Regions from separate parts of the Micromonospora sp. WMMD708 genome, predicted to be linked through region 2. Evidence: riboswitches for the same ligand, from Rfam matches in the RefSeq annotation. Region 2 holds a riboswitch; each other region holds the start of a gene.
The links. Region 2 has a riboswitch for ZMP and ZTP ahead of ACN260_RS00015 (bifunctional 5,10-methylenetetrahydrofolate dehydrogenase/5,10-methenyltetrahydrofolate cyclohydrolase). Riboswitches for the same ligand answer to the same signal wherever they lie in the genome.
Positions count from the first base shown of each region.

Region 1: linked by a shared signal. The riboswitch ahead of ACN260_RS13875 (bifunctional 5,10-methylenetetrahydrofolate dehydrogenase/5,10-methenyltetrahydrofolate cyclohydrolase) and the one ahead of ACN260_RS00015 (bifunctional 5,10-methylenetetrahydrofolate dehydrogenase/5,10-methenyltetrahydrofolate cyclohydrolase) in region 2 are both predicted to bind ZMP and ZTP.
Region 3: linked by a shared signal. The riboswitch ahead of ACN260_RS12705 (glycine hydroxymethyltransferase) and the one ahead of ACN260_RS00015 (bifunctional 5,10-methylenetetrahydrofolate dehydrogenase/5,10-methenyltetrahydrofolate cyclohydrolase) in region 2 are both predicted to bind ZMP and ZTP.

Region 1 is NZ_CP186060.1:3,127,866-3,139,514, forward strand. It holds gene gcvP (aminomethyl-transferring glycine dehydrogenase) at 1-1,529, shown strand, start outside; gene ACN260_RS13830 (DUF5999 family protein) at 1,648-1,848, opposite strand; gene ACN260_RS13835 (chorismate-binding protein) at 1,972-3,183, shown strand; gene ACN260_RS13840 (TetR/AcrR family transcriptional regulator) at 3,194-3,979, shown strand; gene def (peptide deformylase) at 3,990-4,499, shown strand; gene ACN260_RS13850 (GNAT family N-acetyltransferase) at 4,479-5,273, opposite strand; gene ACN260_RS13855 (winged helix-turn-helix transcriptional regulator) at 5,277-5,624, opposite strand; gene ACN260_RS13860 (malonic semialdehyde reductase) at 5,723-6,337, shown strand; gene ACN260_RS13865 (sulfite exporter TauE/SafE family protein) at 6,384-7,142, opposite strand; gene ACN260_RS13870 (endonuclease/exonuclease/phosphatase family protein) at 7,333-8,112, shown strand; gene ACN260_RS13875 (bifunctional 5,10-methylenetetrahydrofolate dehydrogenase/5,10-methenyltetrahydrofolate cyclohydrolase) at 8,128-9,024, opposite strand; ZMP/ZTP riboswitch at 9,038-9,119, opposite strand; gene ACN260_RS13880 (hypothetical protein) at 9,214-10,104, opposite strand; gene ACN260_RS13885 (PLP-dependent aminotransferase family protein) at 10,180-11,649, opposite strand, start outside.
Region 2 is NZ_CP186060.1:655-6,989, reverse strand. It holds gene ACN260_RS00030 (hypothetical protein) at 1-1,829, opposite strand, end outside; gene ACN260_RS00025 (PLP-dependent aminotransferase family protein) at 1,872-3,371, shown strand; gene ACN260_RS00020 (hypothetical protein) at 3,447-4,337, shown strand; ZMP/ZTP riboswitch at 4,432-4,513, shown strand; gene ACN260_RS00015 (bifunctional 5,10-methylenetetrahydrofolate dehydrogenase/5,10-methenyltetrahydrofolate cyclohydrolase) at 4,527-5,423, shown strand; gene ACN260_RS00010 (endonuclease/exonuclease/phosphatase family protein) at 5,439-6,218, opposite strand.
Region 3 is NZ_CP186060.1:2,885,788-2,897,436, forward strand. It holds gene ACN260_RS12670 (class I adenylate-forming enzyme family protein) at 1-1,443, opposite strand, end outside; gene ACN260_RS12675 (SGNH/GDSL hydrolase family protein) at 1,801-3,087, shown strand; gene ACN260_RS12680 (cytochrome P450) at 3,149-4,369, shown strand; gene ACN260_RS12685 (alpha/beta hydrolase) at 4,381-5,367, shown strand; gene ACN260_RS12690 (alpha-hydroxy acid oxidase) at 5,364-6,467, shown strand; gene ACN260_RS12695 (PLP-dependent aminotransferase family protein) at 6,472-7,797, shown strand; gene ACN260_RS12700 (hypothetical protein) at 7,918-8,169, shown strand; gene ACN260_RS12705 (glycine hydroxymethyltransferase) at 8,238-9,674, opposite strand; ZMP/ZTP riboswitch at 9,693-9,782, opposite strand; gene ACN260_RS12710 (SDR family NAD(P)-dependent oxidoreductase) at 9,999-10,388, shown strand; gene ACN260_RS12715 (metallophosphoesterase family protein) at 10,450-11,319, shown strand; gene ACN260_RS12720 (hypothetical protein) at 11,329-11,481, opposite strand; gene ACN260_RS12725 (SDR family NAD(P)-dependent oxidoreductase) at 11,445-11,649, opposite strand, start outside.

The DNA.
Region 1 (11,649 bases), 3.1 Mb from region 2:
TCGGGGTGGACCCGGTCGTCGGGGACGTGGCGCAGGCGGTGCCGGCCGGGTTGGCGCGGGACACCGACTTCCTCACCCACCCGGTGTTCCGCAGCCACCACAGCGAGACGGCGATGCTGCGGTACCTGCGTCGGCTGGCCGATTTCGACTACGCCCTGGACCGGGGCATGATCCCGTTGGGGTCGTGCACGATGAAGCTGAACGCGACCACCGAGATGGAGCCGGTGACGTGGCCGGAGTTCGCCCATCTGCACCCGTTCGCCCCGGCCGAGCAGACCGCCGGTTACCGGGAGCTGATCGGGCAGTTGGAGGGGTGGCTGGCGGAGGTGACCGGCTACGACGCGGTCAGTGTGCAGCCCAACGCCGGGTCGCAGGGGGAGTTGGCGGGGTTGTTGGCGATCCGCGCGTACCACCGGGACCGGGGTGAGGGTCACCGGAACGTGTGTCTGATCCCGTCGTCGGCGCACGGTACGAACGCCGCGTCGGCGGTGATGGCCGGGATGCGGGTGGTGGTGGTCGGGTGTGACGCCGACGGCAACGTCGACCTGGTCGACCTCGACGCGAAGATCGACAAGCATCGGGACGCCTTGGCGGCGATCATGGTGACGTACCCGTCGACGCACGGGGTGTACGAGACGGGTATCGCGTCGCTGTGCGCGAAGGTCCACGACGCCGGCGGCCAGGTGTACGTGGACGGGGCGAATCTCAACGCGTTGGTCGGGTTCGCCAAGCCGGGCCGGTTCGGGGCGGACGTGTCGCACCTGAACCTGCACAAGACGTTCTGCATTCCGCACGGCGGTGGCGGTCCGGGGGTGGGTCCGGTGGCGGTGCGGGAGCATCTGGCGGCGTACCTGCCGGGTGACCCGTCGGGTGCCCGGGTGCAGGGTGCGCCGGCGATCTCGGCGGCCCGGTACGGGTCGGCGGGCATCCTGCCGATCCCGTGGGCGTACCTGCGGATGATGGGCGCGGCGGGGCTGGCCCGGGCGACGGGGGTGGCGGTGCTGGCCGCGAACTACGTGGCGGTGCGGCTGCGCGAGCACTTCCCGGTGCTGTACGCGGGCAACAAGGGCCTGGTGGCGCACGAGTGCATCCTGGATCTGCGGCCGGTGACGAAGGCGACCGGGGTGAGTGTCGACGACGTCGCGAAGCGGCTGATCGACTACGGGTTCCACGCGCCGACGATGTCGTTCCCGGTGGCGGGGACGCTGATGGTGGAGCCGACCGAGAGTGAGGATCTGGCCGAGCTGGACCGGTTCTGCGACGCGATGATCGCCATCCGGGCGGAGATCGACAAGGTGGCCTCGGGTGAGTGGCCGGCGCAGGACAATCCCCTGGGTAACGCGCCGCACACCGCGGCGATGGTGTCCGGGGACGGGTGGCCGCATCCGTATCCGCGGTCGGTGGGTGCCTACCCTGCCGGGGTGGACCGGGTGGGGAAGTACTGGCCGCCGGTGCGGCGCGTCGACGGCGCGTACGGCGACCGGAACCTGATGTGTTCGTGTCCGGCGCCGGAGGCGTTCCAGGACTGAGGCGCGGTGCCGGGGCGGCGGTCGTGCCGCCCCGGTGCGGCGACCGGGGGAGGGCGGCCCCCCGCGTGGGGGCTAGCCTGGTGTGACGGGTCGGCGACGCCGACGCATCGTGACCGGGTCAGGCGACGAGGGCGTGCCGGGCCGGCCCGCGGTGCGGGGCGATGGTGCTGCCGTCAGGGAGGAGTTCACCGGTGTCCTCGAAGACGATGACACCGTTGCAGAGCAGGCTCCAGCCCTGCTCTGGGAAGCAGGCGATGACCCGGGCGGCATCCCGGTCGGTCGCTTCGGCGGAGGGACAGGGGATCTGGTGCTGGCACATCGGGTTCTCCGGACTGTGGGGGCACTGTGTCATGGTTCACATGACCAGTGACGCACAGTACCAAGGTTCGGCGCGCCGGATCGAGCAGCCTTCCGCCATGTTGCCCGGAAATCCGCTGAACGGATGAGGAAGAATCAGCCACCCGGCGTGGAAACGCTCCCAACGGCCCCGGTCGACGTACCCGCCGTACCGGAGCGCTGCCGCAGCGTGCTCGTGGAACGGGACCGCTACCTGTGGCACGTCACCGACGGTGGCGACCCGGCCGCCCAGATCACCGCCTTCCTCACCGCCCACGGCCTGCCCGTCGACGACCTGACCCGCCCGGCGACCCACCGCACCGACGGCCCCTGCGGCGCCGCCCTGTTCGTCTCCGCCGCCGCCGGCGCCCGGATGGCCGGCGCACCCACCGGCCCCGCAAGCCCCGTGCCCGCCCTACCCGACGTGGCCGTCGTCGTCTACGACCACGGCCCCCGCCGACCGCCCCCCACCGCACCGGCACCCGAGCGGCTGCGTCTCGGACCGTGGCGGGACAGCTGGAGCGGCACCCGGCACGCCGACGCCGTGCGTGCCGTGCGCGCCGCGATCGGCCGCGGCGACGTTTACCAGGTCAACGTGGTCGGCCACGCCGCCGCCACCTACACCGGCGACCCCCGGCCCGCCCTGGCCCGCCTCGCCGGACTGCCCGGTGCCCGCTACGGCGGCACCCTGCACGGCGACGGATGGAGCATCGGCTGCGCCTCACCGGAAACGCTCGTCGCCGTGCACGCCGGCCGGGTCGTCACCCGCCCCATCAAGGGCACCCGCCCCGCCACCCCGGCCGGCCGCCGTGACCTGCTCGCCTCCGCCAAGGAACGCGCCGAACACATCATGATCGTCGACCTGGAACGCAACGATCTCGCCCGGATCGCCCGCACCGGCTCGGTGACCGTCGACGACCTGTTCACCGTCCGCCGCTGGTGTGACCTGTGGCAGGCCGAGTCGACCGTGTCGGCGGCCCTCGCCGACGGGACCGGCCTGACCGACCTGCTGCGCGCCACCTGCCCCGGCGGGTCGGTCACCGGGGCGCCGAAACACGCCGCGCTGGCGTTGATCGCCGCCGTGGAACCCGTCGGCCGGGGCGCCGGCATGGGCGCGTTCGGCTGGATCGGCCCCGGCCACCTCGACCTGGGCCTGACCATCCGCACCGCCGCCGCCGACCACGACCGGCTGCACCTGTGGGCCGGCGGCGGCATCACCTGGGACAGTGACCCCGCCGCCGAGGTCGCCGAGGCCGCCGCGAAGGCCGCCCCGCTGCGGGCCCTGCTCGCCGCCGGTCGAGCGCACCGGGGCCGTTAGGGTGGCGGGCATGCACGTCGAGTACAGCGGCACCGGTGACCCCGCCCGCAGCCTCGCCCTGCTGTGGCGCACCCGCGAGCGGGTCAGCCGCAGCGGCGGCCTCGGCGTCGACCAGATCGTGCGGGCCGCCATCGACGTCGCCGACGCCGAGGGTCTCGCCGCGCTGTCGATGCGCCGGGTCGCCGAACGTCTCGGCGTCGGCACCATGTCCCTCTACACGCACGTGCCCGGCAAGGGGGAACTGCTCGACGTCATGCTCGACACCGTGCACGGCGAGACCCCCCGCCCCACCGACGTCCCCGGCGGCTGGCGCGGCCGCCTGGAGCGCATCGCCCGGGACAAGTGGGCGCTGTACCTGCGCCACCCGTGGCTGTTGCAGGTCGCCACCACCCGTCCACCGCTGGGCCCCCAGGTCACCGCCCGCTACGACTACGAACTACGCGCCGTCGAGGGCACCGGCCTGACCGACCTGGAGATGGACGCCGTGGTCACCCTCGTCGACTCCTACGTCCACGGCGCGGTACGCGGTGCGGTGGAGGCCGCGCAGGCCGCCGGCCGCACCGGCCTCACCGACGAACAGTGGTGGCACGCCCACGCCCCCTACCTGGAGAAGGTCATGGACCCGGCGCGGTTCCCCACCGCCGCCCGGGTCGGCGCCGCCGCCGGGCAGGAGTACCAGGCCGCCACCGACCCGACCCGCGCCTTCGACTTCGGCCTGGCGCGCGTCCTGGACGGCATCGCCGCCCTGATCGCCGACCGGTGCGCCGGGTCACCGCCGCCGGTGACCCCCCGATAGCCTTCCGGACATGACCGTACGCCCGATCCGGATCATCGGTGATCCCGTCCTGCGCACCGCCTGCACCCCGGTGACCCGCTTCGACGCCGCCCTGCAACGGCTCGTCGACGACCTGATGGACACCCTCACCGGCGAACCGGGCCGGGCCGGTGTCGCCGCCCCCCAGATCGGCGTCGACGCCCAGGTGTTCGTCTACGACGCCGACGGCCACCGGGGGCACCTGATCAACCCCACGATCGAGCTGTCCGACGAGATCCAGGACGACGACGAGGGGTGCCTGTCCATTCCCGGCCTGTACTTCCCGACCCGCCGCGCCCTGCACGCCACCGTGCACGGCGTCGACCGGCACGGCGACCCGTTGACCATCTCCGGCAGCGGCTTCCTCGCCCGCGCCCTGCAACACGAGACCGATCACCTCGCCGGCCGGCTCTACGTCGACACCCTGCGCGGCGACGTGCGCCGCAAGGCCCTGCGGGAGATCCGCGCCGGCCGGTTCGACTCACCCCGCCGACGCGGCTGACCCCGCCCCGACGGTCATCGTGTACTCGCCGAACCCGGCGACCCGGGTGAACCCCAACCGTTCGTAGAGGCGCACCGCGACCGTGTTGTCGGCCCGCACGTTCAACGTCACGTGGTCGACGCTCGCGGCCAGCCGGGCACACAACGCGGCCACCACCGCAGCGCCCAGCCCCCGCCCCCGCACCTGCGGACGGGTGGTCACGTTCCCCACCGCGGCCACCCGGTACGTCGGCGACCACACGTGCACCCCGGCCACCGCCAGCAGGGCGTCGCCCTCGCGTATCCCCACGTAGTGGCCGGTGTCGAGCATCCGCGGGTCGAACCAGTTCCCCGGGTACGCCGCCGCGTACAGGTCCCGCAACGCCGGCAGGTCCGCGGTGTCGAGCACCTCACCCTGCGCGGCGGTGCCGGCGATCCGCCCCGGGTCGGTCAACGCCATCCGCAGGTGCGCCCCGGCCGGGGTGAGGACGTACCGGCCCGCGAGGACCCGCTCCAGGCCGGGGGACAGGTGCGCGTACAGGCGGGCCGGCAGCACCGGGGCTACCTCGTCGAGCAGCGCCGTCATGACGGCGCCGTCGCGTTGCGCGGCGAACGCCAGCAGCACCGGCTCGGCCGCCCCGTGGTAGAGCAGCACCACCTGGTCGCCGCGCCGGAACCACGTCGTGTACGGCCAGAAGAAGTCGTCCAGGTCACCCAACTGGTAGGCGTGCAGCACCGGATCGCGGCGCAGCAGCGCGGCCAGCTCGGCGCGGTCGTGTTCGGCGCGGACCGGCACCGGTCAGCAACGACCCGTGGGGAGGTTCTCGTCGGCCCACCGGGCCAGCTCGTCCAGCGCCGGCAGCAGGGCCGCGCCCCGCCCGGTCAACTGGTAGCTGACGCCCAGCGGGGGACCCTCGCGCACCGTGCGGCTGACCAGGCCGACCCGGGCCAGCTCACCGAGCCGGTCGGACAGCACCGACTCGCTGATGCCGGGCAGCGCCCGCGCCAGCTCGGCGAAGCCGGCCGGCCCCTGGGCGAGGGTGCCCAGGATCATGCCGTTCCACCGCTTGCCGAGGAACGCGAACGCCCGGGACAGCCCCCCGGGGCAGGCGCGGGGCCCGCCGTCGGTCGGGGAGCACGTCGTCATCGACCCAGCATACGTGGTCCGCAACTCACCCTAGCCACTTCGAAAAAACTAGCTGCTACTCTGGCCGCAGCACATCGTCGATCCGACCGGAGGACACCATGACCGACGTACTGCCCGACCACCTCATCACCCTCGACCCGCAGGCCCAGGCCCAACTGTTCACCGAAGCCCGCACCGCCAACACCTTCACCGACACCCCCGTCAGCGACGAACAACTCCGCGCCATCTACGACCTCGCCAAGTACCCACCCACCGCCATGAACGTCCAACCCCTGCGCGTCCTGTTCGTCCGCCCCGGCGACGGCCGCGACCGCCTCCTCACCCACGTCGCCGAGGGCAACCGCGCCAAGACCGCCACCGCCCCCGTCGTCGCCGTCCTCGCCGCCGACACCGACTTCCACGAACACCTCGACACCATCTTCCCCATCCGCCCCGGCATGCGCGAACACTTCGCCGCCGACCCCACCACCCGCGACGGCATGGCCCGCTTCAACGCCGGCCTGCAGGTCGGCTACTTCCTGCTCGCCGTGCGCGCCGCCGGCCTCGCCGCCGGACCCATGGGCGGATTCGACGCCACCGGCGTCGACAACGAATTCTTCACCGACACCGGCTGGAAGTCCCTGCTCCTGGTCAACATCGGCCACCCCGGCCCCGACGCCTGGCACCCCCGCCTGCCCCGCCTCGACTACGACACCGTCGTCCGGCACGCCTGACCCACCCCTGACGACCAGTGGCTGGCCCGCCGAGCACCCACCCCGCTCAGCCGGCCAGCCACTGGTCGTACCCCAACTTCGCCACCAACGCCAACACCACCACCAGCAACACCACCCGCACGAACCCCGCACCCCGACGCAACGCCATCCGCGCCCCCACCAGCGCCCCCACCACGTTGCACACCGCCATCGCCGCACCCAACGCCCACCACACGTGCCCGGTCAACCCGAACACCACGAGCGCACCCAGATTCGTACCCGCGTTCACCACCTTCGCCATCGCCGAGGCATGCACGAAATCCGACCCCAGAACCGCCGTGAACGCCAACACCAGGAACGTGCCCGTACCCGGCCCGATCAACCCGTCATACAGAGCGATACCCAGACCCGCCACCCCCACCGCCACCACCACCCGCACCGGCGTGCGCCGCTGCGGTGCCGCCACCACACCCAGCGACGGCCGCGCCAGCACGAACACCGCCACCGCCACCAGCACCACCAGCACCACCGGCCGGTACACGCCACCCGGCACCGCACCCGCCAACGCCGCACCCAACCCCGCCGTCAACACCGCCAACCCGGCCGCCGGCCCCGCCACCGCCCAGTCCAGCCTCGTCCGCCGCGCATACGTCACCGCCGCCGTCGACGTACCGAAGATCGCCGCCACCTTGTTCGTCCCCAACGCCGTCGCCACCGGCACCCCCGGCGCCGCCACCAACAACGCCGGCAACAACAACAACCCACCCCCACCCACCACCGCATCCACCCACCCCGCCAGGGCAGCCGCAGTCAGCAGAGTCGTCAACGACACAGGATCCACGGCCGGCCATTCTCCCCGCCCCACCCGGCCACCCACCCGCCCAGGTGGCCCACCTCACCGCCCACGCCGCCGCCGCAACCACACCCCCACCACACCCACCGCCACGAACACCAGCACCGAACAACACAGCAACTTGATCATCCAGCAACTGTCCCACGCCACGTAGGGTGCACACGTGCGCCTGGCCACCTTCAACCTGCTCCACGGCCGCTCCCTGACCGACGGACTCGTCGACCCCGACCGGCTCACCGCCGCCGTCCACGCCCTCGACGCCGACATCCTCGCCCTCCAGGAAGTCGACCGCGACCAGTCCCGCAGCGGCCACCACGACCTCACCACCATCGCCGCCCACGCCCTCGACGCCCCCGAACACCGCTTCGCCGCCGCCGTCGTCGGCACCCCCGGCGAACACTTCCGCCCGCTGCGCCACGACGACGACGGCCACGGCGAACCCTGCTACGGCATCGGCCTGATCAGCCGCCACCGGGTCCGCAGCTGGCACGTCACCCGCCTCAACCCCGCACCCGTACGCTCACCCCTCTACGCCCCCGGCCCCGGCGGCGGCCTCATCCTCCTGCGCGACGAACCCCGCGTCGTCCTCGCCGCCGTCCTCGACACCCCCCACGGCCCCCTCACCGCCGCCGCCACCCACCTGTCCTTCGTCCCCGGCTGGAACGCCTACCAACTCCGCCGCGTCGTGCGCGCCCTGCGCGCCCTACCCGCCCCCCGCATCCTCCTCGGCGACCTCAACCTCCCCGCCGGCCCCGCCCGCCTGCTCACCGGCTGGCAACCCCTCGCCCGCCACCCCACCTACCCCGCCACCGCCCCCCGCGTCCAACTCGACCACATCCTCGCCGACCCCCACGACCGGCACCGGCTACCCCCGGTCACCGCCACCGCCACCCCCCGCTCCACCATCTCCGACCACCGCCCCCTCGTCGTCGACCTCGGCTGAACCGCCCCCACCCGGTCACCCCCGTCCCACCGCCCGCTGCGCCGCCCGCAACGCGTTACGGAACAACATCGCCACCGTCGTCGGACCCACCCCACCCACCCGCGGCGTGATCGCCCCCGCCACCCGCGCACACGACTCGTCCACATCCGGCAACAACCGACGACCCTCATACCGCACCCCACCACCCACCACCACCGCACCCGGGCGCACATGCTCCGGCCGCACGATCCCCGGCACCCCCGCCGCCGCCACCAGGATCTCCGCCCGCCGCGTGTACCGCGGCCAGTCCGCCACCCCCGTGTGCACCACCGTCACCGCCGCGTTCGCCGTCGGCCGCTTCTGCGCCAACAACATCGCCAACGGACGCCCCAACGTCGCACCCCGACCCAGCACCACCACCTCCCGCCCCGCCACCGGCACCCCGTGGAACGCCAACAACGCCTCGATCCCCGCCGGCGTACACGGCAACGGCCCCGGCAACCCCAACGCCAACCGGCCCATGTTCACCGGATGCATCCCGTCCACGTCCGAATCCGGATCCAACACCTCCAACGCCCGGTCGTAATCCAGATGCCCCGGAACCGGATGCTGCACCAACACCGCGTGCACCCCGGCGTCGTCGTTGAAATCCCGCAACACCCGGTGCAGATCGGCCTGCGACGCCGACCCGGGCAGCCGCACGTGCGGCGACGCGAACCCCAACTCCGCCGCCTGGCGAGACTTGATCCGGATGTACCCGACGCTCGCGTCGTCGTCACCCACCAGCACCGTCGCCAACGCCGGCACCACCCCGGCCGCCCGCAACGCCGCCACCCCCTCGGCGACCTCGGCGAGAATCCGCTCCGCCACCGGCCCACCCGGCAACAACCGGGCCGTACCGGACATGGGGGAGAAGGACGAGGAAACAGACATGACCCACCTCGACCACGGAGGCCCAGGCGGTCGACCCCCGCGACGAGCTCCCCGATGGTTGACCCATCCCCGTGCCGCCAGTCGCATCCACCACCACCATGCCACAAACCCGCCGCACACACCGCCCGCCACCACCACACGCGCCGGGCCCGGCCGCCACACGACGACCGGGCCCGGCTGACCGACCCGCTACGAGACCGTGATCTGCGCGACCCCACCAGCCGGATTGCTGATGATGCCGACCATCGACCGGCGACACGACCCGATGAGCGGATCGTTCGCACACCCCGGGGCGCTGTAATCCACCGCCACCACCTGGATCCGATGATTGGCCACCGTCGGCGAGTAGTTGAACGGCGAACCCACCGGACAACTACTGCCGCTCCACTGCGAACCCAGCAGACCCAGATCCGTCCAGACACCCCCGGCATCCATGTCGTTGATCCAGATCCGCAGCGGCCGCCGGTCGTTGTGACAGTTGTACGTCAACAACGTCCGCACCCCGGTCACCCCCGAATCCGGCGGCGTGACCATCGCATCACCCGACCAGATCAGATTGACCCCCCACGGCCGACTGCCGTACACCACATAGTCGTTACGGCTGCGGTTGAACAACGCCTGACCACCCGCCGTGGTGATCAGATTCCACTCGTACACCGCGGTGGCCGACCACACCAGGTCGATGCCGTAACTCTGCGCACCCCACCGCAGGTAACCACCGCCCGGAACCCGCAACGCCACCTTCGTGGTGCTCGTGATCGGCGCATTCGTCGGCAGACCCTCCCCGTACACCTCCCACCGGGAATTCGGCCAGTCGGTCCAGTTCAGATTGATGCCGTAGTCGCGCTCCGCATACCGCAGCGCCTTCAGACCATTGCTCTGGTTACGCATCGGGCCGTACCCACCACTCCACGTCGGCAGGCCCTCCCAGTCGACGACCGCACTCGGCGGCGCCGCCGCCGACACACCCGACGCCGGAACCGCCGACACACCCGACCCGGCCGACGCCGGCACCGCACCGGTCAACCCGGCGAGGACCACCGCCACCACCAGGCAGAGCACTCTGTGAACACGGGACATGTCTCCTCCGAATCAAGACACCAGCACGGACACCCCTAACGGCGTTCCACCCCGTGCCATCCCGTTCCACCTCCCTCAGTACGCCGCACCCACCTCCTCCGGCGCCCGCCGCGCCATCGCGGCCAACAACGCCACACTGCCCCGCAACGTCTCCACATCCGGCGACGACGTCGACAACCGCACCGCATCCGGCACCGGCACCCCCACGACCGCATAGTCGGCCGCCGGACTGATCACCACCCGCTGCCGGGCCGCAGCGGACACGAACGCCCCCGCCGACCACCCACCCGGCAACCGCCACCACACGTGGTACGACCCAGGATCAGCACGCACGTCGAACCCGGCCAACACCTCCGCCACCACCGCCTGCCGCAGCCGCGCATCCTGCTGCTTGAGCCGCACGATCCGCTGCGCCGTACCATCGGCCAACACCGCGGTCGCACACGCCAACGCCACACCCGGCACCCCCCACGTACCGGAACGCACCGCCGCCGCGACCCGCCCGCTCAACCTGGCCGGACACACCAGCAAACCCAGATTGAGCCCCGCACCCACCCGCTTGGACAAACTGTCCACCAGGATCGTCTGCTCGGGAGCATGCGCGGCCAACGGCAACTCCCCGTCGCACAGAAACGAATTGATCCGGTCCTCGATCGCGACCAGACCCAACCGCGCGAGCCGCCCACCCAACTCGGCCCGCCGACCCGCCGACATCGTCATCCCCAACGGATTGTGCAACGAGGGCTGAAGGTAGACCGCCGCGAGCGGAGCCCGACGATGCGCCTGCTCCAACGCCGACCCACTCAACCCCTCCCCATCCATACCGATCGGCACCAACGTCACACCGTGCCGCGCCGCGATCGTCTTCACCACCGGATACGTCAACTCCTCCACCCCGAGCCGCTGCCCCGGCGCCACCAACGCCACCATGGCCGCCGCGATCGCCTGCCGCCCACTACCGGTGAACAGCAACCGCGCAGGATCCACCACCCACCCCGGCCGAGACAGGAAGGACGCACCGACCCGCCGCGACTCCCGCGTCCCGTCCACCGGCACCGGATGCATCGCCGCCTCCAAGCCCGCCGGCACCAGCACCCGCCCCAACGCCCGCGCCACCATCGACGACTGCCCCGGCAACACCGGAAAGTTGGCCTCCAGATCGACCAGGCCCACATCCCCCGACCACACCGAGGAATCCGCCACGAACGTGCCCCGCCCCACCGCCCCGGCCACCAGACCCCGCCGCGCGAGCTCCTGATACACCCGAGCCGCCGTCGACACCGCCATACCGTGACGCCGGGCGAACTCCCGCTGGGGGAGCAGCCGCTGCCCCGGCCGCATCCGCCCCGACCGAATGTCGGCCGCCACCGCATCGGCCACCAGCCGGAAATCGTCGCGCACCGTCACCCTCACCTCCACCGGACCAGGCACACCCACGCCCCCGCAGCGCCTCCGATCAATCCGACCACAACCTCGGTGCAATAAACAGACGCCCAACCACGGAAAACCCCCGAATGTCAGATTCCCGGCCGCAGACGCCGTTGA
Region 2 (6,335 bases):
ACGGGGTCGCTGATGGTGATGCGGTCCAGGGCACGGCGGATGGCCTTGCCGACGGCGATGCGGGCCCGTTCGGTGTTGTCGGTGAAGGTGCGGTCGCGACCGTGGAGTCCGGTGTGGGCGGCGAGTTCGTCGATGAGCCACTGGCGTTCGGTGCGGGCCTGTTCGGCGCGGCGCGGGTCGTGGGCGTCGTCGGCTTCGTCGATGGCGGCGGTGAGGTCGCGGAGTCGTCGCTGGTAGGCCCGTTTGGCGGTGTCGTCGAGGACGGGTTGGTGGTCGGTGGTGGGTGCTGTGCCGCCGGCGAGCTGGATGGCGGGGATGTCGTGTCCGGGGTTGGCGATGAGGGTGGCGAGGTATCGGGCGCCGACGCAGTCGTCGATGGTGGCGGTGCGGTGGCCGAGGCTGAGCTGCCAGTGTCGGCCGTGGCGGTGGCACCGGATGTGTGGGCGGTGGGGGGTGCGGGGGCGTGGTGGTGGGGTGGGGAGGGTCATGCCGAGTTCGGTGGCGTCGGTGTGGGCGAGGTGGCGTTGTCGTTCGGCTTCTCGGCGGTCGTGTTGGCCGGGGCGCTGGTCGAGGGCCTGGGCCAGGCGGGCGCGGGAGAGGGTGGCGGCGGGGAGGTGGCCGAGCCTGAGGTTGTCGTGTACGGCGGCGTGGAGGTGGGTGATGGCGCGGTCGGTTTCGCCGGCGGTGAGGGCGGCGGTGCCGAGGGCGTGCTGGGTGCTGCCGAAGCAGGTGATGGCGAGGCTGGCCAGCATGGGTCGGTCGGCGTAGGGGGTGAGGAGGTTGTAGGCCTCGGTGGCGAGGTGGCCGTCGTCGAGGAGGTGGGCTGCTTCGACGATGCCGTGGAGGGTGACGAGCCAGCTGCTGGATCGGGGCAGGGTGGTGAGGTCGGGTTGGCGGAGGCGGGCGAGGGCGGCGGTGGCTTCGCGGCGGTGTCCGGCGAGGGCGGAGGCGACGGCGAGTGCTGCCTGGTATGAGTGGTCGACGGCGCTGAGGGTGGGTGAGACGGCCAGTTCGCGCAGCGTCGGGAGGTGGTCGGCGAGGTGGCCTTGGTACCAGGCGATGGTGGTCAGGTGGGCGCCGTGCCAGCCGGTGGTGTCGGCGTCGCCGGCGGTGATGCCTCGTTGGGCGCAGGTGGCGGCGCGGGCGTGGGCTTCGGTGAGTTTGCCGGCGCGGATGGTGAGCATGACGTCGATGGCGTGGGCGACGTAGGACACGGCGAGGTGGTCGCGGTGGGTGAGGTGGGTGTGGAGTTCGGTGAGGCTGCGTTCGGCTTGGGGGTGGGTGTCGAGGAACTGGTCGACGGTGCGCCAGAGGAGGGCGACCAGGAGGTCGCTGCGGCGGCCGGTGGCGAGGGCTGCGGTGAGGGCGTGTTGGCTGAGTTCGTGGCGTAGTCGGGTGTGGTCGGGGCCGAGGAGGCAGTGGTGGGCGAGGCTTGCGGTTTCGGTGATGGTGACGGGGTCGCCGGTGGTGCGGGCCTGGGTGGCGAGGGTGAGGGTGTCGGTGTGGGTTGCGGTGCGGTAGTCGTGTTCGGCGGCGAGTCGGGCGCGTAGTCGGATGCCGAGGGGGGTGTGGGGGTCGGTGGTGGCGATGGCGTGGTGGAGGCGGTGGAGGAGGAGGGTGGCGTCGCTGGTGGTGCGGTGTTCGTGGACCCAGAGGCCGCCCATGCCGGTGACGGCGAGGGTGCGGGTGTGGTGGTCGTCGGCGGCTTCTGCGGCGCGGTAGGCGGCGTCGAAGTGGATGCGGCTGGTGGTGAGGTCGCCGTCGGTCCACAGGGCGTCGGTGGCGCGGCGGAGCAGTTCGGTCGGGTGGGTGGTGGTGGGTGTCCTCACGGGTCACACCTCTCAATGAACCGAGTCAATGGGGTGATTGAGGTGAGTCTCGCATCGGTTTGGTTGGTGGCGTCAACGGCGTCTGCGGCCGGGAATCTGACATTCGGGGGTTTTCCGTGGTTGGGCGTCTGTTTATTGCACCGAGGTTGTGGTCGGATTGATCGGAGGCGCTGCGGGGGCGTGGGTGTGCCTGGTCCGGTGGAGGTGAGGGTGACGGTGCGCGACGATTTCCGGCTGGTGGCCGATGCGGTGGCGGCCGACATTCGGTCGGGGCGGATGCGGCCGGGGCAGCGGCTGCTCCCCCAGCGGGAGTTCGCCCGGCGTCACGGTATGGCGGTGTCGACGGCGGCTCGGGTGTATCAGGAGCTCGCGCGGCGGGGTCTGGTGGCCGGGGCGGTGGGGCGGGGCACGTTCGTGGCGGATTCCTCGGTGTGGTCGGGGGATGTGGGCCTGGTCGATCTGGAGGCCAACTTTCCGGTGTTGCCGGGGCAGTCGTCGATGGTGGCGCGGGCGTTGGGGCGGGTGCTGGTGCCGGCGGGCTTGGAGGCGGCGATGCATCCGGTGCCGGTGGACGGGACGCGGGAGTCGCGGCGGGTCGGTGCGTCCTTCCTGTCTCGGCCGGGGTGGGTGGTGGATCCTGCGCGGTTGCTGTTCACCGGTAGTGGGCGGCAGGCGATCGCGGCGGCCATGGTGGCGTTGGTGGCGCCGGGGCAGCGGCTCGGGGTGGAGGAGTTGACGTATCCGGTGGTGAAGACGATCGCGGCGCGGCACGGTGTGACGTTGGTGCCGATCGGTATGGATGGGGAGGGGTTGAGTGGGTCGGCGTTGGAGCAGGCGCATCGTCGGGCTCCGCTCGCGGCGGTCTACCTTCAGCCCTCGTTGCACAATCCGTTGGGGATGACGATGTCGGCGGGTCGGCGGGCCGAGTTGGGTGGGCGGCTCGCGCGGTTGGGTCTGGTCGCGATCGAGGACCGGATCAATTCGTTTCTGTGCGACGGGGAGTTGCCGTTGGCCGCGCATGCTCCCGAGCAGACGATCCTGGTGGACAGTTTGTCCAAGCGGGTGGGTGCGGGGCTCAATCTGGGTTTGCTGGTGTGTCCGGCCAGGTTGAGCGGGCGGGTCGCGGCGGCGGTGCGTTCCGGTACGTGGGGGGTGCCGGGTGTGGCGTTGGCGTGTGCGACCGCGGTGTTGGCCGATGGTACGGCGCAGCGGATCGTGCGGCTCAAGCAGCAGGATGCGCGGCTGCGGCAGGCGGTGGTGGCGGAGGTGTTGGCCGGGTTCGACGTGCGTGCTGATCCTGGGTCGTACCACGTGTGGTGGCGGTTGCCGGGTGGGTGGTCGGCGGGGGCGTTCGTGTCCGCTGCGGCCCGGCAGCGGGTGGTGATCAGTCCGGCGGCCGACTATGCGGTCGTGGGGGTGCCGGTGCCGGATGCGGTGCGGTTGTCGACGTCGTCGCCGGATGTGGAGACGTTGCGGGGCAGTGTGGCGTTGTTGGCCGCGATGGCGCGGCGGGCGCCGGAGGAGGTGGGTGCGGCGTACTGAGGGAGGTGGAACGGGATGGCACGGGGTGGAACGCCGTTAGGGGTGTCCGTGCTGGTGTCTTGATTCGGAGGAGACATGTCCCGTGTTCACAGAGTGCTCTGCCTGGTGGTGGCGGTGGTCCTCGCCGGGTTGACCGGTGCGGTGCCGGCGTCGGCCGGGTCGGGTGTGTCGGCGGTTCCGGCGTCGGGTGTGTCGGCGGCGGCGCCGCCGAGTGCGGTCGTCGACTGGGAGGGCCTGCCGACGTGGAGTGGTGGGTACGGCCCGATGCGTAACCAGAGCAATGGTCTGAAGGCGCTGCGGTATGCGGAGCGCGACTACGGCATCAATCTGAACTGGACCGACTGGCCGAATTCCCGGTGGGAGGTGTACGGGGAGGGTCTGCCGACGAATGCGCCGATCACGAGCACCACGAAGGTGGCGTTGCGGGTTCCGGGCGGTGGTTACCTGCGGTGGGGTGCGCAGAGTTACGGCATCGACCTGGTGTGGTCGGCCACCGCGGTGTACGAGTGGAATCTGATCACCACGGCGGGTGGTCAGGCGTTGTTCAACCGCAGCCGTAACGACTATGTGGTGTACGGCAGTCGGCCGTGGGGGGTCAATCTGATCTGGTCGGGTGATGCGATGGTCACGCCGCCGGATTCGGGGGTGACCGGGGTGCGGACGTTGTTGACGTACAACTGTCACAACGACCGGCGGCCGCTGCGGATCTGGATCAACGACATGGATGCCGGGGGTGTCTGGACGGATCTGGGTCTGCTGGGTTCGCAGTGGAGCGGCAGTAGTTGTCCGGTGGGTTCGCCGTTCAACTACTCGCCGACGGTGGCCAATCATCGGATCCAGGTGGTGGCGGTGGATTACAGCGCCCCGGGGTGTGCGAACGATCCGCTCATCGGGTCGTGTCGCCGGTCGATGGTCGGCATCATCAGCAATCCGGCTGGTGGGGTCGCGCAGATCACGGTCTCGTAGCGGGTCGGTCAGCCGGGCCCGGTCGTCGTGTGGCGGCCGGGCCCGGCGCGTGTGGTGGTGGCGGGCGGTGTGTGCGGCGGGTTTGTGGCATGGTGGTGGTGGATGCGACTGGCGGCACGGGGATGGGTCAACCATCGGGGAGCTCGTCGCGGGGGTCGACCGCCTGGGCCTCCGTGGTCGAGGTGGGTCATGTCTGTTTCCTCGTCCTTCTCCCCCATGTCCGGTACGGCCCGGTTGTTGCCGGGTGGGCCGGTGGCGGAGCGGATTCTCGCCGAGGTCGCCGAGGGGGTGGCGGCGTTGCGGGCGGCCGGGGTGGTGCCGGCGTTGGCGACGGTGCTGGTGGGTGACGACGACGCGAGCGTCGGGTACATCCGGATCAAGTCTCGCCAGGCGGCGGAGTTGGGGTTCGCGTCGCCGCACGTGCGGCTGCCCGGGTCGGCGTCGCAGGCCGATCTGCACCGGGTGTTGCGGGATTTCAACGACGACGCCGGGGTGCACGCGGTGTTGGTGCAGCATCCGGTTCCGGGGCATCTGGATTACGACCGGGCGTTGGAGGTGTTGGATCCGGATTCGGACGTGGACGGGATGCATCCGGTGAACATGGGCCGGTTGGCGTTGGGGTTGCCGGGGCCGTTGCCGTGTACGCCGGCGGGGATCGAGGCGTTGTTGGCGTTCCACGGGGTGCCGGTGGCGGGGCGGGAGGTGGTGGTGCTGGGTCGGGGTGCGACGTTGGGGCGTCCGTTGGCGATGTTGTTGGCGCAGAAGCGGCCGACGGCGAACGCGGCGGTGACGGTGGTGCACACGGGGGTGGCGGACTGGCCGCGGTACACGCGGCGGGCGGAGATCCTGGTGGCGGCGGCGGGGGTGCCGGGGATCGTGCGGCCGGAGCATGTGCGCCCGGGTGCGGTGGTGGTGGGTGGTGGGGTGCGGTATGAGGGTCGTCGGTTGTTGCCGGATGTGGACGAGTCGTGTGCGCGGGTGGCGGGGGCGATCACGCCGCGGGTGGGTGGGGTGGGTCCGACGACGGTGGCGATGTTGTTCCGTAACGCGTTGCGGGCGGCGCAGCGGGCGGTGGGACGGGGGTGACCGGGTGGGGGCGGTTCAGCCGAGGTCGACGACGAGGGGGCGGTGGTCGGAGATGGTGGAGCGGGGGGTGGCGGTGGCGGTGACCGGGGGTAGCCGGTGCCGGTCGTGGGGGTCGGCGAGGATGTGGTCGAGTTGGACGCGGGGGGCGGTGGCGGGGTAGGTGGGGTGGCGGGCGAGGGGTTGCCAGCCGGTGAGCAGGCGGGCGGGGCCGGCGGGGAGGTTGAGGTCGCCGAGGAGGATGCGGGGGGCGGGTAGGGCGCGCAGGGCGCGCACGACGCGGCGGAGTTGGTAGGCGTTCCAGCCGGGGACGAAGGACAGGTGGGTGGCGGCGGCGGTGAGGGGGCCGTGGGGGGTGTCGAGGACGGCGGCGAGGACGACGCGGGGTTCGTCGCGCAGGAGGATGAGGCCGCCGCCGGGGCCGGGGGCGTAGAGGGGTGAGCGTACGGGTGCGGGGTTGAGGCGGGTGACGTGCCAGCTGCGGACCCGGTGGCGGCTGATCAGGCCGATGCCGTAGCAGGGTTCGCCGTGGCCGTCGTCGTCGTGGCGCAGCGGGCGGAAGTGTTCGCCGGGGGTGCCGACGACGGCGGCGGCGAAGCGGTGTTCGGGGGCGTCGAGGGCGTGGGCGGCGATGGTGGTGAGGTCGTGGTGGCCGCTGCGGGACTGGTCGCGGTCGACTTCCTGGAGGGCGAGGATGTCGGCGTCGAGGGCGTGGACGGCGGCGGTGAGCCGGTCGGGGTCGACGAGTCCGTCGGTCAGGGAGCGGCCGTGGAGCAGGTTGAAGGTGGCCAGGCGCACGTGTGCACCCTACGTGGCGTGGGACAGTTGCTGGATGATCAAGTTGCTGTGTTGTTCGGTGCTGGTGTTCGTGGCGGTGGGTGTGGTGGGGGTGTGGTTGCGGCGGCGGCGTGGGCG
Region 3 (11,649 bases), 2.9 Mb from region 2:
CACCGCACCCGGCGCCCAGGTGTCGCTCAGTTCGGTGGTGACCAGGTCGATCAGCTCCGCCCCGGTCACCGTCGCCCCCGGCGTCGGCACCACGTACGCGTACGGCAGCTCCCCGGCGACCGGGTCGGGCACCCCGATCACCGCCGCCGCGCGGACCTGCGGATGCCCGGCGAGGACGTCCTCGATCGGCCGGGAGTAGATCGGCCAGCTGCGCTGCCGGGTGAGGATGCGGTCCTGCAACCGGTCGACCAGGTAGAGGAACCCGTCATCGTCGAGGTGGCCGATGTCGCGGGTACGTACCCAGCCGTCGACGAGCGTCTCGGCGGTCAGCTCGGGCTGACCGTGGTAGCCGTGGAAGCTGAGTTTCGTCCGCACCCACACCTCGCCGTCGGTGCCGGCCGGCAGCACCCGCCCGTCGGCGTCGCGGATCTCCACCGTCACGTCCCCGTACGGCCGGCCGCAGGAACCCAGCCGTTCCGGGTGCGCCGGGTCCTCGGTGAGGCCGGGCTGGGCGCAGATCACCACCGCCTCGCTGAGGCCGTACACGATGCGCAGGCACGGGCCGAACCGGGCGATGGCCTGGCGCAGCCGGGCGGGCGCGGCCGGCCCGGCGCCCACGTTGAACATGAACATGGCGGAGAAGTCCGCGCCGTCCAGGGCCGGGTGGTCGAGCACCTCGTAGAGCATCGGCGGGGTGACGAAGGTGGAGGTGAGCCGCTCGGCGTCCACGGTGGCGATGAACGCGGCCGGGTCCCACTGCTGACGCAGGAAGAGCACCCCGCCGGTGAACAGGTTGAACAGGGTGGTGATCTGGCCGCTGGCCAGCCACATCGGGGAGTGCGACAGGTGCCGCAGCAGCGGGAACCCGGCGGCGCGGAAATCCGCCGCCAGGGCGAGCACCTGCCGGTAGAAGCTCTCCCGGTGGTGCACCAGCTTGGGGGTGCCGGTGGTGCCGCTGGTCTGCAGGAACGACTCCGGCACCGGCACCTGCGCGGGCAGTTCGACCGGCGGGGCGTCGGCGGTCAGCTCGACGCCCAGCCGCAGCACCGGCACCCCGGGCAGCGAGGCGGCGATCTGGCCGCCCAGCCCGTCCGGGGCGTACGCGTGGTGCACGAACACCTCGGGGCGGGCCAGCCGGACGAACTCGTCGATCTCCCGCCGGGAGGTGACCGGGGCGATCCACATGCTGCGGCAGCCGAGCAGGTGCAGGGCGAGCTGGAGCAGCGGGCCCTCGACCGCGTTGCCGAGCATCACCAGTACCGCCGCGCCGGGGCGTACCCCGTGGCCGGTCAGGGCGTACGCCAGTCCGCGTACCTCGGCGGCGACCTGCGGGTAGGTCAGCCGGCGGCCGTCGCCGACCAGCGCCTCCCGGTCGCCGAACCCGGCGAACAGTTCCAGCGCGTCGTGCACGTAGGTGGTGGATCGGTCGGCCCCGTCGGTCATCGCACAGCCCCCAGCTCGATGCGGCGGGTCGCCGGCGGCCCGGTGGGACCGGCCGTGGCGACCGGCCGGGTTGGCGTCCGAGCAGGTCACAGCCCGGCCCGCGACGGGGGTGCGCGCCATGGGCGACCGCACCGCCGCCGCTAGCGAGCCTAGGCCGGCGGCCTCGCCCGGGGACAGAGCCGAACGGCGAGGGGCCGCCCACCATGGACATTTGATCATGTCTATCGGGTTGATTGACGCCTGTCAGACGTCGCGGCTAGGTTTCTGGACCATCGTCCGGGCGGTGCCGTCAATGGGCGCCGGCCTCGGGCGGCCCAACATGGAGGTTCAATGTCGACCCCGAAGAGATGGCAGGTCATAGCGTCTGCGGCCGTGTTGCTGGTCGTGGGTGCCCCGGCGGTGGTGGCCAGCGCCGGTCCGTCCGACTCCGACCGTGGCGGGGCAGCCGCCCGGGCGCAGTGGGCGGGTACGTGGGCCGCGGCGGTCACCCGCGGCAACACCGTCGGGCTGACGAACACCGGCCTGAACAACCAGAGCATCCGGATGACCGTGCGCACCACCGTGGGTGGGGAGCGGCTGCGGGTCCGGCTGAGCAACCTCTACGGCGAGCAGGCCGTGCAGGTGGGACACGCCACCGTCGCCCGCCCGAACACCGCCACCCTGACCGACCGGTCGGACATCCTGCCCGGCAGCCTGCGGGAGCTGAAGTTCGGCGGTTCCACCTCGGCGACCATGAACAAGGGCGCCGAACTGCTCAGCGACCCGCTGACCTACGCGGTCGGCGAGCAGGAGGACCTGGTCGTCACCCTGCACTTCCCGGTGCTCACCGGGCCGGTCACGTTTCACGGTCAGTCCAAGGTCACCACCTTCATCGGGGCGAACGACCTGACCACCGCCGCCGACGGTGCCGGCTTCACCATCCGCCCGGACTGCTGCTGGATGTTCCTGTCCGGCATCGACGTGCTGCGCCCGAAGAGCCCCGGCGCGGTGGTGGTGCTCAGCGACTCGATCGGTGACGGCAACGGCAGCACCGTCAACGCCAACAAGCGCTGGCCGGAACTGCTCGCCGGGCGGCTGGTCGCCGCCCGTCCCGAGGTGCACACCCCCGGGGTGCTCAACCTGAGCCTGGCCGGCAACCGGCTCAACCACGAGGGCACCGAGCCCGGTGCGGGCGGCTTCCCCGGCTACTACGAGCTGGGTCCGAACGCGCTGGCCCGGCTCAACGAGGACGTCTTCCCGCAGACCGGCGTGAAGACCCTGGTGACCCACCTCGGCATCAACGACATCTGGATGTCCGACGACTCCGCCGACCGGATCATCACCTCGCTGCGGCAGATCAACCAGCAGGCCAAGGCGCGCGGCCTGCGCAGTCTCGCGGTCACCCTGACCCCGTACGAGGGGCACGGCAACCCGGGGGTGTGGACGCCCGAGAAGGAGACCACCCGGCAGGCGGTGAACACCTGGCTGCGCGGCCCAGGGGCGGCCGAGTTCGACGGGCTGCTCGACTTCGACGCGGTGCTGCGCGACCCGGCCCAGCCGAGCCGGCTGCTGCCCGCGTACGACGCCGGTGACCACATCCACCCGAACGACGCCGGCAACCAGGCGTTGGCGGACGCCGTACCACTTCGACTGCTCGGTCTGTGACACCGGTGGGGCGACGGGCGTGACCCGTCGCCCCCCGGTCATTTCCTGGGGAGGAAGCACCATCGTGGACGTCGACGAGATCCTGTCCGGTCTCTACAGCGAGGCCGGCCGGCAGGACCCCTATCCGTGGTACGCGGCCCTGCACGAACACGGGCCGATCAGCGTCATCCCGAACCGTCCGGAGCACAGCACGGTGACCGCCGTGGCCGTCGGCTACGACCTGGTCGACCAGGTGCTGCGTGACCCGGAGTGGTACAAGCAGCCCCCGCCGGGCTGGGAGGAGCAGGAGATCCTGCGCACCTTCCAGTCCTCGATGATGTTCGTCAACCCGCCCGACCACGGCCGGATGCGCGGCGTGTTCTCCCGTACCTTCACCCCGCGCCGGCTCGGCGCGCTGGAACCGGTGATCGTCCGGGTGGTCGACACCCTGCTGGACCGGATGGCCGACGCCGGTGCCGACGGCTCCGAGATCGACTTCGTCGCGGACTTCGCCTACCCGGTGCCGGCGCTGGTGATGGCCGAGTTCATCGGCCTGCCCGAGAGCGAGCTGGCCTGGTACCGGCAGCGGGTCGACTGGATCGACGAGTTTCTCGACGTGGCCGGCAAGACCCCGCAACGGCTGGCGCTGGCCAACCAGGCCGCCGAGGAGCTGCGGGCGCTCTACCGGGACCTGATCGGGCACCGTCGCCGTCAGCCGGGTGAGGACCTGATCTCGGGGCTGGTCGAGGCGCTGGACTCCGGCGAGGTCGACCTGACCGAGGAGGAGTTGATCAGCAACCTGATCGTGCTGTTCAACGCCAGCTTCGTCACCACCGTCTACATGTTCAGCAACGGCCTGCCGGTGCTGCTGGGCCACCCCGACACAGTGGCCGCGCTGCCCGGCGACGAGATCCTGGCCCAGGGCTGCGTCGACGAGGTGCTGCGGCTGCAGAGTCCGGTGCACTTCCTGGCCCGCGCCGCGCCCCGGGACACCGTGCTGGGCGGCGTGCCGGTCGCCCGGGACGAGAACGTCCTGCTGATCATCGCCGGAGCCAACCGGGACCCGCGCCGGTTCCCCGGGCCGGACCGGTTCGACCCGCGCCGCGACGGTCCCCCGTCATTGGCCTTCGGCGTCGGCCCGCACTTCTGTCTCGGCGCGGCGGTGTCCCGCCTGGAGGGTCGGCTCGGCCTGCCCCGGCTCTTCGCGCGGTTCCCCCGGCTCGCGGTCAGCCAGCCGGCCGACTACAGCGGGAGCCTGTTCCTGCGCGGCATCGACAAGCTCTTCGTCACCACCGGCGGATAGGAGCCGATCCCATGTCCCTCGACCCCCAGGTGGTGGCCTACCGGGCCGCGCGGGCCGCCGCCGGCACCCCACCGCTGTACACCCAGACCCTCGCCGAGGCCCGCGCCGCCGACCTCGCCGCGATCCGGGCCGGCGGCGGCGACGTCGAGCCGGTCCACGAGGTACGCGACACGACCGTCCCCGGCCCCGACGGGGACCTGCGGGTCCGGGTGTACCGGCCGGCCGGTGACGGGCCGCTGCCCACCCTGGTCTACTTCTTCGGCGGCGGCTGGACGCTGGGCAGTGTGGAGACAGCCGACGGGATCTGCCGCCGGCTGGCCAACGCCACCGGCTGCCAGGTGGTGACGGTCGGCTACCGGCTCGCCCCGGAGCACCCGTTCCCGGCGGCCGTGCTGGACTGTCACGCCGCCACCCGGTGGCTGGCCGAACACGCAGCCGAGCTGGGCGTGGACCCGGACCGGCTGGTGGTGGGCGGGGACAGCGCGGGCGGCAACCTGGCGGCGGCGGTGACCCTGCTGGCCCGCGCCGAGGGCGGTCCCCGGCTGGCCGGGCAGCTGCTGGTCTACCCGAACACCGACCAGCGGGCCGCCCCCCGACCCGCCGACGACCAGGATCCGTTGCTGTTCAATCGGCACTCCGTGGACTGGTACCGGGGTCACTACCTGGCCGACCCGGCGGACGCCGCCGATCCGCTGGCCTCGCCGCTGCTCGCCGACGACCTGTCCGGCCTGCCGCCGGCACTGGTGGTCACCGCCGAGCACGACCCGCTGCGCGACGAGGGACAGCGGTACGCGCAGCGGCTGCGGGAGGCCGGCGTGCCGGTGCGGGCCACCTGCTATCCCGGCATGATCCACGGGTTCTTCGCCATGCCCGGGGTCTTCGACGCCGGCCGGCGTGCCCAGGACGAGGCCGCCGCCTTCCTGCGGGAGGTCTTCGGGCTGCCCACCCCGCCGGCCGACACCCCGGTCTCCGCCACCACGGTGGGGAACGAGCGGTGACCGTCGGGGAGGTCGCCCGGCCGCCGGTCAGCCTGGCCGACTTCGCCGAGCTGGCCAGGCGGGCGCTCCCGGCCGGGGTCTGGGACTTCGTCGGCGGGGGCAGCGGGGTGGAGACCACGCTGGCCGCCAACCGGGCCGCCCTCGACCGGGTCGCGGTGCTGCCCCGGGTGCTGACCGGGGTGGAACGTCCCCGCACCGACGCACCGCTGCTCGGCCGGGAGCAGGCGATGCCGGTGGCGGTCGCGCCGATGGCGTACCAACGGTTGCTGCACCCGGACGGTGAGCCGGCGCTGGCGGCGGCGGCCGGCGCGGCCGGGGTGCCCTACGTGCTGAGCACGTTGAGCAGCACCCCGGTCGAGGAGGTCACCGCCGCCACCGCCGGGCCGGTCTGGTTCCAGCTCTACTGGCTGCGGGACCGGGGGCTGGTCGCCGACCTGCTCGACCGGGCGCACAGCGCCGGCTGTGCGGCGTTGATGGTCACCGTCGACGTGCCGGTGCTCGGCCGGCGGCTGCGCGACGTGCGCAACGGGTTCGCGTTGCCGCCGGAGGTGACCGCCGCCAATCTGCCGGCCGGCCGGGACGACCTGGCCCACGCCGGCACCCCCGGTGTGTCGGCCATCGCCGCGCACACCGAGGCCGCCTTCGCGCCCGCCCTGACCTGGGCGGATCTGGCCTGGCTGCGGGAGCGTACCGGGCTGCCGCTGCTGGTCAAGGGGGTCCTCGACCCGCGTGACGCGGTCCGTGCCGCCGACGTCGGGGTGGACGCCGTGGTGGTCTCCAACCACGGCGGCCGGCAGCTCGACGGTGCGCCGGCCACCGCCACCATGCTGCCGGAGGTGGTCGCGGCCGTCGGTGAGCGGATCGAGGTGCTGCTGGACAGCGGGGTACGGTCCGGCACGGACGTGCTGCGCGCGCTCGCCCTCGGCGCGTCCGGGGTGCTGCTGGGCCGCCCGATGCTGTGGGCGCTGGCGGCCGGCGGGCGGGCCGGCGCGCAGGCCGCCCTCGACCTGCTCGCCGTCGAGTTGCGCGACGCGTTGACCCTGACCGGCTGCGCCGACCCGACGCAGGCCCGGCGGCTGCGTACCCTGACCGGAGGCTGACCCGTTGGAGCATCTGGTGGACCTGGACCTGGACCTGGCGACCCTGCACCCGGCGGTCGACGACCCGGCGCTGAACTCGATGAACTTCCTCAACGAGGTGTCCCAGCACTGGCCCGACGCGGTGTCGCTGGCGGCCGGGCGGCCGTACGAGGAGTTCTTCGCCGACGACGCGCCGGGGCGCTGGCTGGACCGGTTCCGCCGGCACCTCGCCGACGACCTCGGGCAGACACCCGAACAGGTCCGTCGCACCCTGTTCCAGTACGGCCGGACCAAGGGGATCATCCACCACCTGATCGCCCGCAACCTCGCCGTCGACGAGGACGTCCACGTCGACGACGAGGCGGTGGTGGTGACCGTCGGCTGCCAGGAGGCGATGCTGCTGGTGCTGCGGGCGTTGCGGGCCGGCCCCGCCGACGTGCTGCTCGCCGTCGCCCCGACGTACGTCGGGTTGACCGGGGCGGCCCGGCTGGTGGACCTGCCGGTGCGGCCGGTGGCCGGTGGCCCGGCCGGGGTGGACCTGGCCGACCTGCGGGCGCAGGTGCACCGGGCCCGGGCGGAGGGTCTGCGGCCCCGGGCGTGCTACGTGATGCCCGACTTCGCCAACCCCTCCGGCACCAGCATCGGCCTGGCCGACCGGCAACGACTGCTGGACCTGGCCGCCGAGGAGGACCTGCTGCTGATCGAGGACAACCCGTACGGGCTGTTCCCGGCCGGGGACGCCGACCGGGTGCCGACGCTCAAGGCGTTGGACACCCGACGGCGGGTGGTCTATCTGGGCTCGTTCGCCAAGACGGTGCTGCCCGGGGCGCGGATCGGCTACCTGGTGGCCGACCAGCGCGTCGGCGGGGCCGACGGCGCGGTGGGGTTGTTCGCCGACCAGCTGGCCAAGATCAAGAGCATGGTCTCGGTGAACACGTCGCCGCTGGCCCAGGCCGTGATCGGCGGGGCGCTGCTGGAGCACGGCTGCTCGCTGGTCGCCGCGAACCGGCGGGAACGGGCGGCGTACACCCGCAACCGGGACCATCTGCTCGCCGGCCTGCGGCGGCGTTTCCCGGCCGGCTCGCCGGTGCGCTGGAACACCCCGGCCGGCGGCTTCTTCGTCGTGGTCACCGTCCCCTTCCCGGTGGACGACGCGCTGCTGCGCCGCTCCGCCGAACGGTACGGGGTGCTCTGGACCCCGATGGCGCACTTCTACGACGACGGCCGTCCGGTCGACGCGTTGCGGCTGTCGGTCAGCGCCGTCACCCCGACGCAGATCGACCTCGGCCTGGACCGGCTGGCCGCGCTGATCGCCGACGAGTTGACCCGCGCCGCGATCCCGGCCGGCTGAGCGTCGCTTCCGCGGCCGGCCGGTGCCGGCCGCCGTCCGGCGGAACCGACCCCACCCGGTGTCGTCGAACCGCCACCCCCCGTGCTGCGCGGGGGTCGGGCAAGCGGCCATAATGGACGCATGGTCGCTTGGGAGTACGCCCTGTTGGTCCGCCGCTACCAGGGACAGGGACGCCAGTTCCACGTCTCGTTCGTCTGGTACGGCCCGGACGGCTCACGTACCGACGTCACGGCGTACGGCGACACCGCGATCGCCCACCTCAACCGGGTCGGCCGGGAAGGCTGGGAGCTGGTCTCCGCCGCCGAGGACGTCAACAACATCCAGGGCAGCACCGAGGTCCACCGCTACCACCTCAAGCGCCCCATCACCTGATCCCGGCTCCCCGTCGGTCAGGAGGTTCCGCCACCGGAACCTCCTGACCGCACGTGGGGCGGGCCGGGTCAGCCCAGGTCGACGGTGGGGTAGAGGGGGAAGCCGGCGAGCAGGTCGGTGGCCTGCTTGCCGACCGAGTCGGCGACCGCCGGGTCGAGCACGTACTTGGCCTTCGACGGGGTGCCGTCGGCGTTGGCGCCCGGCGTGGTCTGGCTGAGCACGGTGTGGATCAGCTCGGCGGTGGCGTCCATCTCGGCGGTGCCGAGGCCCCGGGTGGTCAGCGCCGGGGTGCCGATCCGGATGCCGGAGGTGTACCAGGCGCCGTTGCGGTCCTGCGGGACGGCATTGCGGTTGGTGACGATGCCCGAGTCGAGCAGCGCCTGCTCGGCCTGCCGGCCGGTCAGGCCGTAGCCGGAGACGTCGAGCAGCACCAGGTGGTTGTCGGTGCCGCCGGTGACCAGGGTGGTGCCCCGGCGCAGCAGCCCCTCGGCGAGGGCCTGCGCGTTGTCGACGATCCGCTGCGCGTAGTCGGCGAAGTCGGGTCGCCGCGCCTCGGCCAGCGCGACCGCCTTGGCCGCCATCACGTGCGGCAGCGGACCGCCGAGCACCATCGGGCAGCCCCGGTCGACCTGGTCGGCCAGCTCCGGGCCGCAGAGCACCATGCCGCCGCGCGGGCCGCGCAGCGACTTGTGGGTGGTGGTGGTGACGATGTGCGCGTGCGGCACCGGGTCGAAGTCGCCGGTGAAGACCTTCCCGGCGACCAGGCCGGCGAAGTGCGCCATGTCGACCATGAAGGTCGCGCCGACCGAGTCGGCGATCTCCCGCATGATCCGGAAGTTCACCTTCCGGGGGTACGCCGAGTAGCCGGCGACCAGGATCAGCGGCTTGAACTCCCGGGCGGCCTCGGCGACCCGGTCGTAGTCGATCAGGCCGGTGGCCGGGTCGGTGCCGTAGCTGCGCTGGTCGAACATCTTGCCCGAGATGTTCGGCCGGAAACCGTGGGTGAGGTGGCCGCCGGCGTCCAGCGACATGCCCAGCATCCGCTGGTTGCCCAGCTCGCGGCGCAGCGCGAACCAGTCCGCCTCGGTCAGGTCGTTGACCTGGCGTACCTGGGCCTTCTGCAGGGCGGGGGACTCGACCCGGTCGGCCAGGATCGCCCAGAAGGCGACCAGGTTCGCATCGATGCCCGAGTGCGGCTGCACGTAGGCGTGGCTGGCCCCGAACAGCTCCTTGGCGTGCTCGGCGGCGAGGGCCTCGACCGTGTCGACGTTCTGGCAGCCGGCGTAGAAACGGCGGCCGACGGTGCCCTCGGCGTACTTGTCGCTGAACCAGTTGCCCATGGTCAGCAGGGTCGCCGGGGAGGCGTAGTTCTCGCTGGCGATCAGCTTCAGCGACTCACGCTGGTCGGTCAGCTCCGCGCCGATGGCGTCGGCCACCCGGGGTTCGACCGCCCGGATCACCTCGAGTGCGCTGCGGAAGGCGGTGGACTCGGCGTTGGGCGACATGCGACCTCCAGGTGACGTGCGGAAGGCCCAGGCGCTCGGCGTGCGTCCTCATGACGGGGCCGCTTCCCGATGGTGCTCCATCCCCACGCGCCAGTCACGGCCCGCCGACGATCCTACCGGGTGGCGGGTGGGCCCTCCGGGGCACCTCCGGCGGGCCGCCGGCCGGAGGGTTGACCGGCCCGATCCGGGGCAATGCAGACGTAGGGGACATCCGGACGGCGGACCCGACCGAGGAGAGGACCACCTGCGCCGCGACGGCCGGGCCGAGATCCGGCCCGTCCAGGTCGACCTGGCCACCTACGACGGGGTGACGGCGTCGGCCGGGTGCTGATCACCTCGTCGATCGCGGCCACCATCCCCGGCCCCTACCAGGCGGTCTACAACGCCTCCGAGTCCTTTGTGCAGTCCTTCGCCGAGGCGCTGCGCAACGAGCTGAAGGACACCGGCGTGACGGTGACCACCCTGATGCCCGGCCCGACCGGGACGAAGTTCTTCGATCGTGCCGAGATGGGCGACATCAAGGTCGGCACGCAGGACAAGGACGACCCGGCGACGGTGGCCGCGCAGGGCTTCGCGGCGATGATGAAGGGCGAGGAGAAGGTGGTCGCCGGTTCGCTGAAGAACAAGGTCCAGGCGGTGGCCGCCCGGCTCACGCCGGACCGGCTGATGGCCGGGCAGCACCGGCGGGTGGCCGAGCCCGGCTCCGCCGACTGACCCCGGCCCGGGGTGTTCCCGCATGCCGCACGCCGGGGACCCTTCTGCGTACGATCGGCGGATGCTGGGGGAGGACACCGAGGGCAGTCTGGTCGCGATCAGCGACCTGCACGTCGGGTACGCGGAGAATCGTGCCCTGGTCGAGGCGCTACGGCCTGCCTCGCCACGGGACTGGCTGATCGTCGCCGGTGACGTGGCGGACACGGTCGCCGACATCGAGTGGGCGCTCGGCACGCTCGCCGGGCGTTTCGACACCGTCATCTGGGCACCGGGCAACCACGAACTGTGGACCCCGCCGGCCGACCCGGTGACCCTGCGCGGGGTGGACCGCTACGAACTGCTGGTGCGGCGGTGCCGGGACCTGGGCGTGGTCACCCCCGAGGACGACTACCGGGTGTGGCGGGGGCCGGGCGGACCGGCGCTGGTGGCACCCCTGTTCCTGCTCTACGACTACAGCTGGCGACCGCCGGGGTTCGACACCCGGGAGGCGGCGCTGGCCGAGGCGTACCGGACCGGGATCGTCTGCACCGACGAGTTCATGCTGCACCCCGACCCGTATTCGAGCCGGCAGGAGTGGTGTGCGGCCCGGTTGGCGGAAACCGCCCGCCGGTTGGAGGCCCGCGACCCGGAGCTGCCCACCGTGCTGGTCAACCACTGGCCGCTGGACCGCCACCCGACCGAGGTGCTGCGCTACCCGATCTTCGCGCAGTGGTGCGGGACGGAGGCGACCGCCGACTGGCACCGCCGGTTCGCCGCCACCACCGTGGTCTACGGGCACCTGCACATCCCCCGTACGACCTGGAAGGACGGGGTGCGGTTCGAGGAGGTCTCGGTGGGCTACCCCCGGGAGTGGCGCCAGCGCAGCGTGCCCCCCGGGCGGGTGCGGCAGATCCTGCCCGCGCCCACCGGCGCGCCGGTGCCGCTGTGGTGAGCCGCCGGCTCAGCCGGCGTGCAGGCGGGTGAGCAGCGCCTCGGTCACCGTGCCGAGGCGACGCGCGGCGGCCGGATCGAGCGTCGTGGTCGACAGCGGAACGGGTCTGCCCCGGTCGCTGGCGGTCAGCGCGTCCGCCGGTGGATCGTCGATCCATGCCACGACGGGACGGATCGGGGCGAGGGCCGGTTGGCGAACAGGGCCAGTGCGTCCACCCTCGGCCATCGACCCCTGATGGTGTCGACGGCCCGGCGGGTCTGCGCCACCGAGCGCAGATCGGCCTGGAGGAAGTGCACCCGGCCGGAGAGCGCCCGCACGGCCCGCCCCTTC